2 linked regions of the Lujinxingia sediminis genome follow. The protein of the gene in region 1 binds, or shares a complex with, the protein of each later gene. Links are inferred from orthologs where the notes say so. Each region holds a gene or a part of one and is shown on either strand. Other genes may lie near its edges.

Evidence for each region.
Region 2: the proteins of carA (region 1) and carB are in contact, whole or in part, in a solved structure (PDB 1KEE), measured with the Escherichia coli proteins. The link is inferred for Lujinxingia sediminis from one-to-one orthologs.

Annotation. Positions count from the first base shown.
Region 1 is NZ_SADD01000001.1:1,410,320-1,418,160, reverse strand. The notes cover bases 1,712-4,607. They hold carA (glutamine-hydrolyzing carbamoyl-phosphate synthase small subunit), read left to right. Parts: upstream 1,712-2,509; coding sequence 2,510-3,706; downstream 3,707-4,607. Other genes in these bases: EA187_RS05680 (Stp1/IreP family PP2C-type Ser/Thr phosphatase), read left to right, coding at 3,875-4,607; EA187_RS05690 (aspartate carbamoyltransferase catalytic subunit), read left to right, coding at 1,712-2,490. Outside these bases: lepA (translation elongation factor 4), read left to right, coding at 1-474; lepB (signal peptidase I), read left to right, coding at 496-1,488; more of EA187_RS05690, read left to right, coding at 1,558-1,711; more of EA187_RS05680, read left to right, coding at 4,608-6,139; EA187_RS05675 (hypothetical protein), read left to right, coding at 6,227-7,450; EA187_RS05670 (hypothetical protein), read left to right, coding at 7,443-7,841. UniProt on the Escherichia coli protein: Small subunit of the glutamine-dependent carbamoyl phosphate synthetase (CPSase).
Region 2 is NZ_SADD01000001.1:1,077,793-1,086,551, reverse strand. Bases 1,551-5,364 are described here. They hold carB (carbamoyl-phosphate synthase large subunit), read left to right. Parts: upstream 1,551-1,915; coding sequence 1,916-5,164; downstream 5,165-5,364. Other genes in these bases: greA (transcription elongation factor GreA), read left to right, coding at 5,342-5,364; EA187_RS20570 (alanine/glycine:cation symporter family protein), read left to right, coding at 1,551-1,793. Also shown: more of EA187_RS20570, read left to right, coding at 1-1,550; more of greA, read left to right, coding at 5,365-5,815; lon (endopeptidase La), read right to left, coding at 5,900-8,332; EA187_RS04425 (hypothetical protein), read left to right, coding at 8,575-8,759. UniProt on the Escherichia coli protein: Large subunit of the glutamine-dependent carbamoyl phosphate synthetase (CPSase).

The sequences.
Region 1 (7,841 bases):
CTCAAGTACGAAATGCCGATGAGTGAGGTGGTCTTTGACTTCTTTGACCGTCTTAAGTCGGTTTCGCGGGGCTATGCCAGCTTTGAGTACGAGATGATCGGCTTTAAGAAGGGCGATATGGTCAAGCTCGACTTGATGGTGAACGGCGAGCCTGTGGACGCGCTCAGCGTGATCGTACACCGCGACTTTGCCTACAATCGCGGGCGAATGTTGGCCAAGAAACTCAAAGAGGTCATCCCGCGTCAGATGTTTGAGGTGGCGCTGCAGGCGGCGATCGGTAACCGTGTGATCGCCCGAGAGACGGTCAAGGCGTTCCGTAAAAACGTCACCGCGAAGTGTTACGGCGGAGATATCAGCCGTAAGCGCAAGCTCCTCGAGAAGCAGAAAGAGGGCAAAAAGCGCATGAAGCAGGTCGGCAACGTTGAACTGCCCCAGGAGGCTTTCCTGGCGGTTCTTCGCGTCGATGAGGGTTAAGCCAGCGTGAGGTAAGGTTCGGTGAGCAGGCAAAACGATAAGGCGCAGATCATCGACGACGCCCAGGAGCTGGTGCGCGAGACTCAGCTGCGTCTGGACCGTGCACGTAAGCTGCCCGACGAGGCGCGCTATCGCCTTCAGGAAGAGCTGAACGCGCTTCGTCAAGGTATGAAGCGCGAGGATCTGGAGTATGTCGAAGAGGTCAGCCAGACGGTGCGTCAACTCGCCGACGAGCATCTGGCCGGAATCTCCGTCAAGCCCGCCTGGCAGGAGTATGCCGAGACGGTGGGGCTGGCGATCTTGTGCGCGCTGGTGCTGAGGGCCTTTTTCTTCGAGGCGTTTAAGATTCCCAGCGGTTCGATGGAGCCCACGCTTCTCAAAGGCGATCATCTCTTCGTCAACAAGATCCGCTACGGGATTCGCGTACCCTTTACGACGACGTTTTTGATGCGTTTTGCCGAGCCGCAGCGTGGCGAGGTGGTGGTCTTTCGCTTTCCCTCCGAGGAGGCGCGAGAGCATGTGCGCAAACGCCGTGAGGAGGCCGCAGCCAAGGGTGAAAAAGCCGTCGAGTGCATCCTCAACTTCGATGAAAAGGACTTCATCAAACGCATCGTTGGCCTGCCTGGCGATGTCGTGGAGGGGCGCGGTGCGCAGCTTCTGGTCAATGGGGAGGCCGTGGATCGCACGCCGATTCGACGTGGTCCGGTTCCCGATCGCTCCGGTCGTACGGCGTATTACTACCTGGAGACGCTCGGGGACGCGACGCATCAGATCCGCGAAGATAGTCCTCCGGGCTATGATGAGGGTCACGACTTCGGCCCGATCACCGTTGCAGAAGGGCACTTCTTTGCCATGGGCGACAACCGCGACAACTCCGCGGACAGCCGTTGCTGGGGGCAGGTGCCGCTGGATAACATCAAGGGCCGCGCCATGATCATCTGGCTCTCGCTGGAAGATGGGCAGACCGGAGAGCCAGGCATACGCTGGGATCGTTTCGGGATGGCGATTGAGTAGAGCATAGTCTTGACCATAGCGAGGCTCCGCCCGTGACATCCTGAGGAGCCCGAGACGCCGGGAGCGACGATGAACTTGATTGGACTAAAAGACCTGTCGAGCCACCAGATGATCGCGCTTCTGGATGCTTCCGAGCGCTTCCTCGATGAGGAAGGGCGAGTCTTCACCCCACCAGAATCTGCGCAGCTGCTGAGCGGACGTACCTTTGCGTTGCTCTTTCTGGAACCGAGCACGCGCACCCGGGCGAGCTTCGACCTGGCGATTCAGCGCCTGGGGGGGCGGTCGGTGACGGTCAACGGCGAGGGAAGCAGCGTTGAGAAAGGGGAGTCTGCCGCGGACACCTGCCGAACGCTGGCGGCGATGGGGGTCGATGGGCTGGTGGTTCGACATCATGACCGCCATCTGCCCCAGGTGCTCAGTGAGCGGATACGCATTCCGGTGATCAATGCGGGCAATGGCAGTGGGGAGCATCCCACCCAGGGACTGCTCGACGCGCTGACATTGCGCCGGCACTTTAAAACAGGTCAGCAGCTTGGCGGTCTGAAGATCGCGATCATCGGCGACATCGTGCACAGTCGTGTGGCGCGAAGTGATGCGCACATCTTCTCGGAGCTCGGGGCCGAGGTGATGATCGCCGGACCGAAGATGCTGCTTCCTACCGACGAACAACTTGTCGGATGGCCGGTGCAGGTATCAACCTCGCTCAAAGAGGCCCTGCGTTGGGCGGATGCGGTTGTGGTACTTCGGGTTCAGCAGGAGCGCCTGCGCAGCTCGGTGGTTGACCCACACCGCTACGCTCTGGATTGGGGTATCGACCCGACGGTCGTTGAGCAGTATATGTCGCCGTCGACGGTGATTCTGCACCCTGGTCCTGTGATCCGGGGGGTGGAACTCGCCGACCCGGTTATCGAGAGTCCCCAAAGCCTGATCTGGCAGCAAGTGACCTACGGAGTCGCGGTGCGCCAGGCGGTGATTGCAGCGTATTTTGGACGGCAAACGTAGTACGCCTAAGGAGCAGCAGTTGAAGCAGTCGCGACCCAGATTAACGTCGCTCTCGGGGCGCAGCCCCGCGATTCTTGTGCTGGAAGACGGCACCTGTTTTGAAGGGCTGAGCGCTGGTGCGCCCGGTTCCACGGTGGGAGAGGTGGTCTTCAATACCAGCATGTCGGGCTATCAAGAGATCGCCACCGACCCGTCTTACCGCGGGCAGCTCATCACCTACACGATGCCTCATATCGGCAACTACGGGGTCAATGCGCTCGACAACGAGTCGGTGGGGACGCAGGCCGCTGGCATCATCGTGCGCTCGCTCTCACGGCGCGCCAGCAATCAGCGAAGCGAGCAGGGTTTTGAGGACTGGCTTGTTGAGCGCGGCGTGGTGGGCATCTGTGAGGTTGATACCCGTGAGTTGACGCGCAGGCTTCGGCAGGGCGGCGTGGGGCTGGCAGCGATCGTGCACGACGCCACCGCGCAGGATAGCGCGGCCGCGCTGGAGCTTATCGCCGCGCACCCGGGCTATGGTAGCGTCGACTATGTAAGTGAAGTTGCCACAACGCGCGCGCTTCGCGTGAGCGCTGAAGACGCCTGGCAAAGCCCCCTGAAGCTGACACCTGCAGATGCTGCGGAGCAGGAGCACAGCGATGGCCCGCATGTGGTCGTGATGGACTTCGGGGTGAAGTTCAGCATTTTGCGTCATCTGCTCGCCCGCGGCATGCGCGTCACGCTGATGCCGCGTGATGCGGATCGTGCCGCGGTTGAGGCGCAGCGCCCCGATGGCGTGCTCTGGTCCAATGGGCCGGGGGATCCGGATAAAATGGAGCCCTTTATCGCCGGGGTGCGTGAGCTCAGCGAGCGCTACCCGACCATGGGCATCTGTCTGGGGCATCAGCTTCTGGCCAAGGCCTTCGGTGGCGAGACGTTCAAGCTGGGTTTCGGGCACCGTGGTCCAAATCAGCCGGTTCAGAATCAGCGTGATAAGAGCGTGGCGATGACCAGTCAGAACCACGGCTACGCGGTTCGCCGTGAGAGTTTCCCCGAGGAGCTGGAGATCACCCACGTGAACATCAACGATGACACAATCTCCGGGTTCTCACACCGTCACCTTCCGGTGCACGCGGTGCAGTACCATCCGGAGGCGGGGCCTGGTCCCAACGACGCGACCTCCTTTTTTGACGACTTTGCCCGGGAGCTTGCCGGGCGCCACGCCTCCGGGACGTGAAGGTGCAGCGAAAGCACGCGACTTCTTCGCTATGTGTTGCGATCGGGTCGAGCTGCGGCGTGAACTCGCCTGGCGGCAAAAAAGCCAACTGGCCTGATGATGAATCAACAACTTTGGGTTATGATGCGCCCGATCGATCGCCCCGCGCGACATAGTTGAGGAGCCACCATGGAATTGCGGTTCTGGGCCGCTACGGACACCGGGCGCGTCCGCGACCATAACGAAGATAACTTCCTGGTCGACAAGCGTCTGCAACTCTTCGTGGTCTGCGACGGCATGGGAGGCCATGCCGCCGGCGAGGTCGCCAGCGCGGTGTGCGTGCGCACGGTGCGTGAAGTGATCGCCGGAGCCGGAGACCTTCTGGGACATCTTCAGGAAGCCCCGGATGATGCGCAGGTTCAGCAGGCGACCGTCGAGCTTTTGCGTCAGGCGGTTAAAAGCGCTAACGCGCGTATCTTCGAGATGGCTCAGCAGGATCCCAGCCGGCGAGGCATGGGCACGACCTGCTCTGCGCTGCTTATCAGCGGCGCGCACGGTTTTGTGGGCCACGTCGGCGATTCTCGCCTCTACCGGGTTCGCGAGGGGGGCGTCGAGCAGATCACCATGGATCACTCCCTGCTCAACGAGATGATCCGTCAGGGCAAACTGCCCCCCGACACCAAAGAGCGCGACTTTCCGCACAACAATGCGGTCACGCGTGCGGTGGGCGTTCGAGAATTCGTGGAGGTTGACGCCTTTGACTTCAGTATTGAGGCGGGCGACCGGATGATGATGTGCTCCGATGGCCTCAGTGGCTACTTCGAGGAGGAGATCGACGTCCTTGATATGACCTCGGGCGAAGTTCTCGAGGACATCATTACGCGCTGCATCGACTTCGCCAATGAGAGCGGTGGAAAGGACAACATCACCGTGATCGTGGTGGACGCGGTCGACGCTGAGGCAGAGCAGGGTGATGTTGCGCCGGTGCTCGAGATGTTGCGCAACACACCGTACTTCCACTATCTGGCGGTCAACGAGCTCGAACACATCCGGCGCCTTGGCGAGGTCGTCGAGGTTCAGCCCGAGGCTATTGTGACGTCGCCGGAGAACGTGACCCACAGCCTCTTTGTGATTTTGCGGGGATCGGTCTCGTTGCATCTCGATGGTCAACGCATCAGCGTGCTGACCGCCGGGGAGCATTTTGGCGAGATGGCGCTCATTGACGCCCAGGATGACAGTGATAACCGCCTTCGGGTGCAGGCGCTGGAGCCGACCACACTCTTTGCAATCGCGCGCGATGATTTTATGGGGATCTTGCGCAGCGCGCCGGGGCTGGCCATCAAGCTGCTCTGGAACTTCGTGCAGGTCTTTGCGGATCGTCTTCAGGGGGTACCGGCTGAATACCGCTTTAGCCCCGATCAGTGGCGTGAAGATCCCGATGCTGCCGTTGATTTTACGCCGCCCTCCGGCTCTCTTGTGTTCACCGACGACATCAAGCGCATCGTCGAACGAAGTGAAGCGGCCGAGGTCATGGACGACGACGTCGAGGCATCCCCGGTGTCCGAGCACGACGAGGAGACGCGGGAGTACGACCGTTTGCCCGTGGACGACGGGCGTCTGACGGCATCTCTGGGGGAGTGGGACGGCTCCGACGCCAGCTGGGGAGATGAGGCCAGTGAGGATGAACCCACGAACGATGCGTGGGATGATCTTCCGCCCGAGGCAGTGGCGCATCGGCCTACCGTTCGTCTCTCTCCGATGCGCGATGACGAATCGCCAGCGGGCGCGGCGTTTCAGGGGGCGAGTGTCGATGGTGACACTACCCTTAGCCCCTGGGAAACGCCCGAAGTGCAGGAGCGCAACGCGTCGGACGACTGGGTGATCGGTGGCATTGACGAGGAGGGCGACGACGCTCTCGACGATGACGCCGGCGTCGTAGGGTCCGTGAGCTTTGGTGCTCCCCGTAGAGGAGAGCCCGAGGAGGATCTTCGCGCGACGATTCAGCTGGATCGCCCCCTCTCTCGGGCAGAGATCGAAGCGACAACGGGACCGGTATTGGAAGGGAATGCGCCGGAGCCGGTTCAACCCTCCTGGAAGCCCGGTGGCGATGACGTTGATGCGGCCGATGATCTTGGAAAGACCGTCGATATCGATGCCGACCTCGCTCGCCTACGCTCGTTGCGCGCCGAATCGGCTCTGGATTTGAAGGAGCGACTGCGCCAGCGTATGAAGACCCGGACAACGCCGGTGCCCGGGCTGGCCGCAGCGGTCGAGGTGCCTGCTTCGGAGGTTCCTCAGGAGGCCGCACCACAACCCGAGCCTAACACCTCAGCGTTGGCCGGAGAGGTCGAGGTACGTAGTACGCCATCACGACGTAAGTCCGAGCCGACTCCAGAAGCCAAGGTGATGATTTCACCCGAGCTGATGGGCCTGGTTGATGACGACGAGAGTTAAGGGTTTGAACGAATCCATCCGCTGTTCAGGCGGGACCCAAGGCGCGAGCCACGCGCTCTAACACCAACTCCACGACGGCGCCATTGTATGGATACACGCACAATTCTTCAGATCGTATTGGGGGTGGTCATCGCGCTGATCCTCGTGGTTGGCGGGCTTATGGTCGTCGCGCTGACGGGGGATGCCGAGACGGTGATCGTCGAGCAGGCTGTGGCCGAGCAGCGCGAGGTCAGGGAGCGAAAGAATCCCTGGGCTGACCAGGGAGAGGCCGCGATTGCGCTGGTGCAGCGCTCACGTGTGAAAGGCGTGGAGCCCGGCGAAGATGGTGAAGAGGTCGCGGACACGGTCGGCAAGCTCGTCGCCAGCGATAGCTTTGTGAAAGAAAAACTTAAAATCACCGGCGCTGAGCCCGCGGGCTGGCAGGCGCAGTGGTGGGGCGAGACGAAGTTCGGACCTTCGTTTTTTCTGGTGCGCTACGCCTTTCAGGACGCCAACATCCGCATCGGACCGGCCTGGCTTGTGGATCTGAAAACGCAGAAAGTGGTGCCGAAGAACGTACTCGCGCAGGTCGCCAGCGACCCCGAAAAGGGCGAGGGCTCGAAGTACTACGACAAGGCCGCGCAGGTCGTCTCGGCGATGACCAACCACCGTTTCCCGGCCGGGATTAATCTGGGCGGCGCGCTGCTGCTCTACTTCGATCAGCGGGAGAGCTCTGGCGAGGGAGATACCGTGCTCGGATGGACCATCGACCACGATCGCGACAACCTCTTTCGCGCCTACTTTCAGTGGACGGAGGGCGGAGAGCAGACCTACGCAGAGTTCGAATTCGACTTCGATAAGCGGGCTCTTCGCGCGGTCAATCTTCAGGCGGCCCAGATCATGCGGGTGGGCGAGGAGTTTGAGCCTACGGACCGCGTCAGCATCATGCCGGGCACCTACGATCCGAAGCAGCGAGTCGCCTCCAACCGCTGGCTTGGGCCAGCGCGTACCCAGTGTGGTCAGCCCCGCCACCGCGATGGATGCAAGGCGCTGGCGACCCTGCTCGATCAGTCGGACCTGATCGAGACGCTCGAGTGGATGCTGACTGCGCAGGCGGACACTGCGGAGGCGTTTGAGACGTGTAAGGAAGAGCGCAAATGCCGCTGGATGCCGGAGGTGCGTGGCGAGGGCGTCTACCGCATCAAGTACGTCTACAACCTGGATGGAAACGAGCAGACGATCGCCTGGGACGTCAATCTGCGTAAAGACGAGGTAGATGCGGCCGATCGGGTCAGTCAGCTCTCGCAGCGGGCGGTGAATCCGCGTGGCTAATCCGAGTGAGATGGATCTTCCTGAGAGGCGTTTTGCGCAGCTGGAGCGACAGGTCTTAAAGGCGCTCTTTGCTGAGCCTCCAACCTCCGGCGACGCCGTCCGTGTGGCTGTCTTTGGTGAGGATGGCGAGCAGCCGGTTCGCTACTACATTTACGCCGATGTGCTCGCAGAGCTGACCAAAGCGGCGCGCTATCGAGAGCAACGTGCGGTGGCTATTTTGCTCGGCCATTTCGCGTTGGATGGTAACGGTGCTTTTGTCGAGGTGACGGCCTTTGAGGGGCTGGTGTACCTCTGGGAGAAGGGCGACGGTGGCGATGCGTTGAAGCGAGGCGTCACCGAGCAACTGGCGGCCTTGGTCCGACGGGAGGAGCCAGGGAGCCCCCGCAGGCAC
Region 2 (8,759 bases), 330 kb from region 1 along the record:
TCAACAAGATCGATCAGCGCTTCGGCCTCATTGTCTCTGCGATGGCTGCTATACCTTTCGGCACGGTCCCCGGGCTTCTGGCCGGCATCTGGTCCTTTCTCAATCAGATTCCACTGGTCGTGCTGATCCTTATCAGCGGCGCGATCTTCTTCACCTTTCGCTTTGACTTCGTGAACCTGCGCGGAGTCAGCCACGCGGTCAAAGTCGTCGCTGGCAAGTACGACGACCCCAACAATCCGGGCGAAGTCACCCACTTCCAGGCCCTCTCGACCGCGCTCTCGGCCACCGTGGGCCTGGGAAACATCGCCGGCGTAGCAATCGCCGTCGGGATCGGTGGGCCGGGCGCCGTTTTCTGGATGATGGCCGCGGCCATCTTCGGCATGACCAGCAAGTTCGCGGAATGCACACTGGGCCAGATGTACCGCAAGGTCGACGCCAACGGCGCAGTCCAGGGCGGCCCGATGGTCTATCTGCGCGACGGCCTGGCCGAGATCGGACGCCCTGTGCTCGGGCGCTACCTCTCGGTGATCTTCGCGGTGCTCTGCATCGGAGGATCCTTCGGTGGCGGTAATATGTTCCAGGCCAACCAGAGTTTTGCGGCTATGGCCAACCTGGTCCCCTGGTTTGACGGGGAGCGCGCCCGCGGCGAAGTGACGCTGGCAAGCGAGGCCCCGATGGAGCTGGCCTACGCTCGCCATCTGGCCCGCTTCTCGGCCCCTTCGCCCCTGGAGACCGAAGACGTCCTCTACTTCAATCCGGTAAAACGCCTCGACATCGCCACCACGGACTGGACTCGGGGCGACGACGGCCGCTGGACCCTGACGCTGGATGTCGTAGCCGCCGACTCCGGGCATCGTTTCGATGTCGCCGCTGGCGCCATCTCCACCCTTGAACTCGCGCGTGTCGAAGGGCGCCAGGTCAACTGGACGGTCCCGGTGGGAGTCGACACGCTCAATGAGGCCCCCGTCGCAGGTGGCATTCAACCGCGCAGCTGGCTCTACGGCATCATCATCGCCCTGCTCGTCGGCATGGTCATCATCGGCGGCATCCAGAGCATCGGCAAAGTGGCCTCGAAGATCGTTCCGGCGATGTGCGTCATCTACGTGGCTGCCGCGCTCTACATCCTCTTGAGCAACGTCACGATGATTCCACACGCCATCGGCACCATCATCGGGGAGGCCTTTGCCCCGAAGGCGGGCCTGGGCGGCCTGGTCGGTGTGCTCATCGTCGGCATCCAGCGTGCCGCCTTCTCCAACGAGGCCGGCGTAGGCTCGGCGGCGATCGCTCACTCCGCCGCACGCACCAAAGAGCCGGTACGCGAGGGCTTTGTCGCCCTCCTGGAGCCGGCCATCGACACCCTGCTCGTCTGCTTTATGACAGGCATTGTCGTGGTCATCACAGGCGTCTATGCCGACCCGGCAACCGCTGGCCTCGAAGGGGTCGCGCTGACCTCGGCTGCCTTCGAGACGGTTATCAGCTGGTTCCCCTACATCCTTTCCATCGCGGTGATTCTCTTTGCCTTTAGCACCATGATCTCCTGGTCCTACTATGGCGAGCGCTGCTGGAGCTTTCTCTTCGGAGCCAACAGCTCGATGATTTATCGGGTCATCTTCCTCTTCTTCGTCTTTTTGGGATCGGTTTCCAGCCTGAGCAACGTCCTGGACTTCTCCGACCTGATGATCCTCTCGATGGCCTTCCCCAACATCCTGGGTGCGGTACTTCTCTCTGGAAAGATCCGCGCCGCCCTGATCTCGTACTGGGACCGGCTGGAAGCTGGCGAGTTCGACGTATAGGCAAGCGGCGACCCGCGATGAGATTCCAACGCACAGGCGCTTTGCATCGACGGCGGGTTTTGGCATAGTCCGCGCGTCCCGGGGCTGAATTTGCCCCGCAACACGCGTTTTAGGAGTGCGCCATGCCACGCCGTCACGATCTGAAGTCGATCTGCATCCTGGGCTCCGGGCCCATCGTCATCGGACAGGCCGCCGAGTTTGATTATTCGGGAACCCAGGCCATTCGCGCGCTACGCGCGGAAGGTTTCAGGGTGGTCCTGGTCAACTCCAACCCGGCCACGATCATGACCGATCCGGAGCTGGCCGATGCGACCTACATCGAGCCACTCACCCCGGACTTCGTCGCCCGTGTGCTCGAAAAAGAGCGCCCCGACGCGCTGCTCCCCACCATGGGCGGGCAAACCGCGCTCAACATCGCGATGTCGCTTCATAAAGACGGCACCCTGGATCGCCTGGGCATTGAGCTCATCGGCGCCAAACCCGAAGTCATCACCCGCGCGGAAGACCGCGAGGAGTTTGCCAACACCATGCGCGCTATCGGCGTCGATCAGCCCGCGGCCGGCGTGGCCCGCTCGATCGATGAAGCCTGGGAGATCCAGGCACGGATTGGCTTCCCGGCCATCCTGCGCCCTTCGTTCACCATGGGTGGCAGCGGCGGCAACATCGCCTACAACCGCGAAGAGTTCGCCGAGTACGTCAAGTGGTCGCTCTCTCAGAGCCCCACCGGCGAGGTGCTCATCGACGAGAGCCTGCTCGGCTGGAAGGAGTACGAGCTTGAGTTGATGCGCGACAGCAACGACAACGTCGTCATCATCTGCGGCATCGAAAACGTCGATCCCATGGGCGTGCATACCGGCGACTCCATCACCGTTGCCCCCATTCAAACCCTGACCGATCGCGAATACCAGGCCATGCGCGATGACGCGCTCCGCATTATCCGCGCCGTCGGCGTGGAGACCGGCGGATGCAACATCCAATTTGGTGTCTGCCCGCAAACCGGGCGCCGGGTGGTCATTGAGATGAACCCCCGCGTCTCCCGCTCCTCGGCCCTGGCAAGTAAAGCCACCGGATACCCCATCGCCAAGATCGCTGCGCTCCTCTCGGTGGGCTACACCCTTGATGAGCTCCTCAACGACATTACCAAAAAGACCGCCGCGGCTTTCGAGCCGGTGCTCGACTACACCGTGGTCAAGATCCCACGCTTTGCCTTTGAGAAGTTCCCCGACGCTTCCGATACGCTGACCACCCAGATGAAGTCGGTGGGCGAAGCGATGAGCATCGCGCGCACCTTCCCGGAGGCCTATCTCAAAGCGCTTCGCAGCCTGGAACAACGCGACAGCGGCCTCTTCGCCGAGATCGATCTTCCCGCCGATGGAGCTTCCCCTGCGCAAGTTGAGGAGTTTTTTGCGCCTCATCTGCGCCGCCCCACCCCGCGGCGGCCCTGGTACGTCTTCGAAGCGCTTCGCCGCGGTCTCTCCCTTGAAACCGTGCACCAGTATTCGCGCATCGATCCCTGGTTCCTCGACCAGTTCCAGCAGATCATCGAGGTGGAGCAGCTCTTAAGCGCCGCCCCCGTTGGCACGTGGCCTGCCGACGAAGACATCTTTCTGGCCAAACGCTACGGCTTTGGTGACACCGACATCGCCCGCATCCTCCAACGTAGCGAACGCGAGGTCCGCGAGCACCGCCTCTCACTCGGCGTCTCGCCGACCTTCAAGCAGGTCGACACCTGCGCCGCTGAATTCGAGGCCGTCACCTCGTACTTCTACTCCAGCTATGAGACGGGCAGCTGCGAATCGAACCCCGACGATCGCCCGGGTGTTATGATCCTTGGCGGCGGCCCCAACCGCATCGGCCAGGGCATCGAGTTCGACTACTGCGCAGTCCACGCGGTCATGGCGCTTGGTGAGGCCGGCTACCGCACCATTATGGTCAACTGCAACCCGGAGACCGTCTCTACCGACTACGACATCAGCGACCGCCTCTATTTTGAGCCGCTGACCCTTGAGACGGTGCTGGCCATCATCGACATCGAAAAGCCCGAAGGCGTCATCCTTCAGTTCGGCGGCCAGACTCCTCTCAAGCTCGCCGCGGCGCTCACCGAGCTGGGCATCAAAGTGCTGGGAACCTCACCGGAGGCCATCGACCGCACCGAAGATCGCCAGCTCTTTAACGCGATCGTCGAAAAACTGGCCCTCAAGCAACCGCAGGCCCGTACCGTCATGACCTGGGAGCAGGCTCAGGAGGCCGCCTCCGAGATCGGCTTTCCGATGATGGTGCGGCCAAGCTACGTGCTCGGCGGCCGGGCCATGGAAGTCGTCTACGACGCCCCGAGTTTCGAGCAGGTCTTTTTGCGCGCGCAATCCGAGTCGCCCGACAACCCGGTGCTCCTCGATAAGTTCTTGAGCCAGGCGGTTGAAGTCGACGTCGACTGCGTCAGCGACGGCACCCTGGCTGTGGTCGGCGGCATCATGGAGCATATTGAGGAAGCCGGCGTTCACTCCGGTGACTCCGCCTGCGCGCTGCCCTCCCATGATCTTCCTGAAGTGGTACTGCGCACCATTCGGGAGCAGACCTTAAGCCTGGCGAAGGAGCTCAACATCGTCGGGTTGATGAACGTGCAGTTCGCCGTGCAGGACCGCAACGTCTACGTGCTCGAGGTCAACCCCCGCGCCAGCCGGACCATCCCCTTTGTCTCCAAGGCCATCGGCCGCCCGCTGGCCAAAATCGCGGCGCGCGCGATGCTCGGCGAGTCGCTGGAGGATCTGGGCTTTACCGAGGAATGCGTGCCGAGCTTCTTCTCGGTCAAAGAGAGCGTCTTCCCCTTTACGAAGTTTCCCGAAGTCGACAGCCTGCTGGGCCCCGAGATGCGTTCCACCGGCGAGTGCATGGGCATCGACCCCAGCTACGAGATGGCTTTTTACAAAGCCCAGGTGGGCGGGGGCAATGCACCTCCAACCGGCGGTACTGTCTTTATCAGCGTCAAAGATGACGATAAATGGGCATCGGTGCCGGTGGCGCGCGGCTTGAGCGAACTGGGATTCAACCTTCTGGCCACGAGCGGAACCGCTGCTTACCTCAAGCAGAACGGCCTCCAGGTCACGCCCATCAACAAGGTGCGCGAAGGCCAGCCCCACATCGTCGATGCCATGATCAACGGCGAAGTTCACCTCGTCATCAATACGACCGTCGGGGGACAGTCGGTTCGCGACAGTCGCACCATCCGCCGTGCCGCCCTGCAACTCGGCATGACCTACTTTACCACCCTGGCCGCCGCACGCAGCGCCGTCGGCGCGCTTGGCGCGCTGGCCAAGGCCTCCCCCACAGTGCACTCCATTCAGGAGCTGCATGCCTCAGAGACTGCCCGTTGATCTATTTGTCGGGCTGTCCCATACTTACCTGAGCGACATTGCGCTGAGGCGCATCGCGACTCTTTCAAACAAGCCGCCCCCCATCCTGGTTCGCCACGATGGGGGCATTTATTTCTAAGGCACAGTGCCGCGTCCTTCGACGCGCGCGCTCGTGTCCTGCTGCTCATGAGGCAACCCATGCAGAAGATTCCTATGACCGTCGATGGCCATCGCAAGCTTCGCGAAGAGCTCGACAACCTCAAAAAGGTCCAGCGCCCCCGCATCGTCCAGGAGATCGAAGAGGCCCGCGCCCACGGCGACCTCAAAGAGAACGCCGAGTATCACGCCGCCAAAGACAAGCAGGGCTTTGTTGAGGGACGTATCCGCGAGATCGAAGGCAAACTTGCACACGCCCAGGTTATCGACACCGATGAGCTCGGTGGCGACCGCGTGGTCTTCGGCGCCTTTGTCACCGTCTTCTTTTTAGACACCGACGAGGAGAAGACCTACCAGATCGTCGGCGACGATGAGGCCGACATCAAGCAGCTCAAAATCTCCTTCGCCAGCCCCATCGCCCGCGCCCTGATCGGAAAGACCGTCGGCGACGAGTCTGTCATCAAGGCCCCCGGCGGCGACCGCGTCGTCGAGATCATGGAAGTGGAGTTCCGCTGAGCGCGTTCTGCAGAACCCGCGATAAAAAAAGGCCGCCCTTTATCGGGCGGCCTTTTTCACATTCTAGACATCGTCGTCACGAGCTTATTCAGCGCTGGCTTCGTCGGAGGCCTTCTCACCACCGATGGTCCAGGCACCTTCCTCAAAGACCAGCTCAGGCAACACGCTGACGTGCTCCACGAAATGGAAGTCCAGCTCCTTCTGGATGTCTTCGGAGACGTCCATCAGGTCTTTCTTGTTGCGCGCCGGCAGGATGATGCGCTTGATGCCGGAGCGGTGCGCCGCAAGGACTTTCTCTTTGATACCGCCAACCGGGAGCACATTGCCGCGAAGGGTGATCTCGCCACTCATCGCCACATCGCTGCGCACCTTCACGCCGGTCAGCAGGCTTAAGAGCGAGATGTACATCGTGATCCCCGCCGAAGGACCATCTTTGGGGATGGCGCCGGCCGGCACGTGAATGTGGATGTCATTCTCGCGCATAAAGTTCGGCGCGAGCTCGTAGTCTTCGGCACGGCTGCGAATGTAGCTCAGCGCGGCGCGAACCGACTCCTTCATCACATCGCCCAGCTGCCCGGTGAGCACGAGCTCACCCTTGCCGGGCATCCGCGTCGACTCGATAAAGAGGATGTCGCCGCCGGCAGCCGTCCAGGCAAGCCCGGTGGCCACTCCGGGGGACGAGGTACGCTGGGCGACCTCATACTGGTAGCGCTCCGGCCCCAGGTAGTCGGCGATATCGTCTGGAGCGACGGTCATGCTGATCTCCTGGCTCTCCTCCTCCGACTTGCCGAGGTTTTCGGCAACCTTGACCGCCACACCACGCGCGATGTCGGCGATGCGCCGCTCCAGGCTACGTACGCCCGCCTCTCGGGTGTAGTTGCGGATGATGATGTCGAGCGCCTCGTCATCAATGCGCAGGTTCTCCTCGGTGATCCCGTGCGATTCAAGCGCCTTGGGAATGAGGTACTGGCGCGAGATATGGTGTTTGTCCTGAGCGGTGTAGCCCGGGATCTCGATCACATCCATACGGTCACGAAGCGGCGCCGAGATGGTATCAAGCTGGTTGGCCGTTGCCACAAAGAGCACGTTGGAGAGATCCACCGGAACCTCCATGTAGTGATCCGAGAAGTTGTGGTTCTGCGCCGGGTCCAGCACCTCCAGGAGCGCCGCCGAGGGATCTCCGCGGAAATCGCGTCCGATCTTGTCGACCTCGTCGAGCATAAACACCGGGTTATTCGTCCCGGCCTTACGCAGCGCCTGCACAATACGACCGGGGAGCGCGCCGACGTAGGTACGCCGGTGCCCACGGATCTCTGATTCGTCGTGCACGCCGCCCAGGCTGATGCGCACGAACTTACGCCCCAGCGCCCGTGCCACACTGCGGCCCAGGCTGGTTTTACCCACACCGGGAGGCCCCACCAGGCAGAGAATCGGGCCCTTCATGTCGTTCTTGAGCTTGCGCACCGCCAGATACTCGATGATGCGCTTCTTCACCTTGTCGAGATCGTAGTGATCCTCATCAAGGATCGTGCGCGCCTCCTGAATATTGAGCTTATCCTCAGTGGACTTGCTCCAGGGGATGTCCAGCAGCGTCTCCAGATACGTGCGGGTCACCCCGTACTCACTCGAGGCAGGCTGCATCATGCGCAGGCGGTTCATCTGCTTGCGACAGACTTCCTCAACCTCTTTGGGAAGATTCGCCTCCTCGATCGCCTGGGCGATGTCTTCCAGGTCACCTCCCTCCCCATCGAGCTCGCCGAGCTGCTCTTTGATCGCTTTGAGCTGCTGGCGCAGGTAGTACTCGCGCTGATTCTTGTCGATCTCTTCTTTGATCTGACTCTGAATCTTGTCGCTCACCCGCAGCACTTCGAGCTGACGTGCGAGCAGCGTGACCACTTTGGTGAGACGCTCCTTAAGATCGACCGTCTCCAGAATAGCCTGCTTCTCCTCGGGCGTGTTCTCCATGTTGGCGACCACGAAGTCGCAGAGCTGGCCGGGATCATTGACCCCGTCGACCATCTGAGAGGCTTCCTTGGGCATCTCCGGGATAAACTTCACAACCTGCTTGGCCGTGCTCTTCAGGTTGAGGAAGAGCGCCTCAATCTCGACCTGCTGCTCCGGGCTGAGTTCAGCTTCGGGCTCCAGCACGTCGAAGTTCCCGATAAAGTAAGGCTCCTCTTGCGTGATCTCGTTGAGGCGAATGCGCTTCTGCCCCTGGATAATCACGCTGTAGTTGTCGTTGGCAATCTTCACGACCTTGAGGATGCGTGCGACGGTACCGATCTCGTAGAGATCGCCGGCGACCGGGTCGTCGGTCTCCGCGTTGCGCTGGGTGAGCACCGCGATCGGCTTCTCATGTTTGACCGCGTCTTCAATCAGGCGGACGCTTTTGGGACGCCCCACCGCCAGCGGCACAACCACCTGGGGAAAGAGCACCGTGTTGCGCAGAGGCAACAGCGCCAGATCCTGGTTCTTTTCCATCGGCTCTTGAGGAGTACTTTCGTGTTCTTGCGACATAATTTTATCCTGGGCCTCGATCCGAGGCGTCCACTCTGGTGAGCGTGGCTCGCTCGTTGACAACTTGCCCCGTGGCTAACATCGTGCACCTCCCTTTTGGCGCGCCAGCGCGATGGCGTCAACCTTCGCGTGCCAGCCGGGAAGCGCATCCACGACGCGCCAACTCTAGGCACGCTTTACCAATCGCAAAGCAAATGACGTGCCTGCAGCGCGCTCGACTCCGCTGAGGCGGCGAGTTTTTTATGGACGAGACCCCTGAAGAGAAAGGCCTTCTGGCGCGAATTCCCGCGCCCCGCGCTGTCCGCACGCTGGGGCGAGTCGGAAAAATGGGTGCTCGCAAGATGGGCGCCCGGGTTCAAAAAGCCGGTCAGAAAATCGCGAAACGCCTGGCGCACGAGATGATCCAGCCGGAGCAGATCACTGCCAT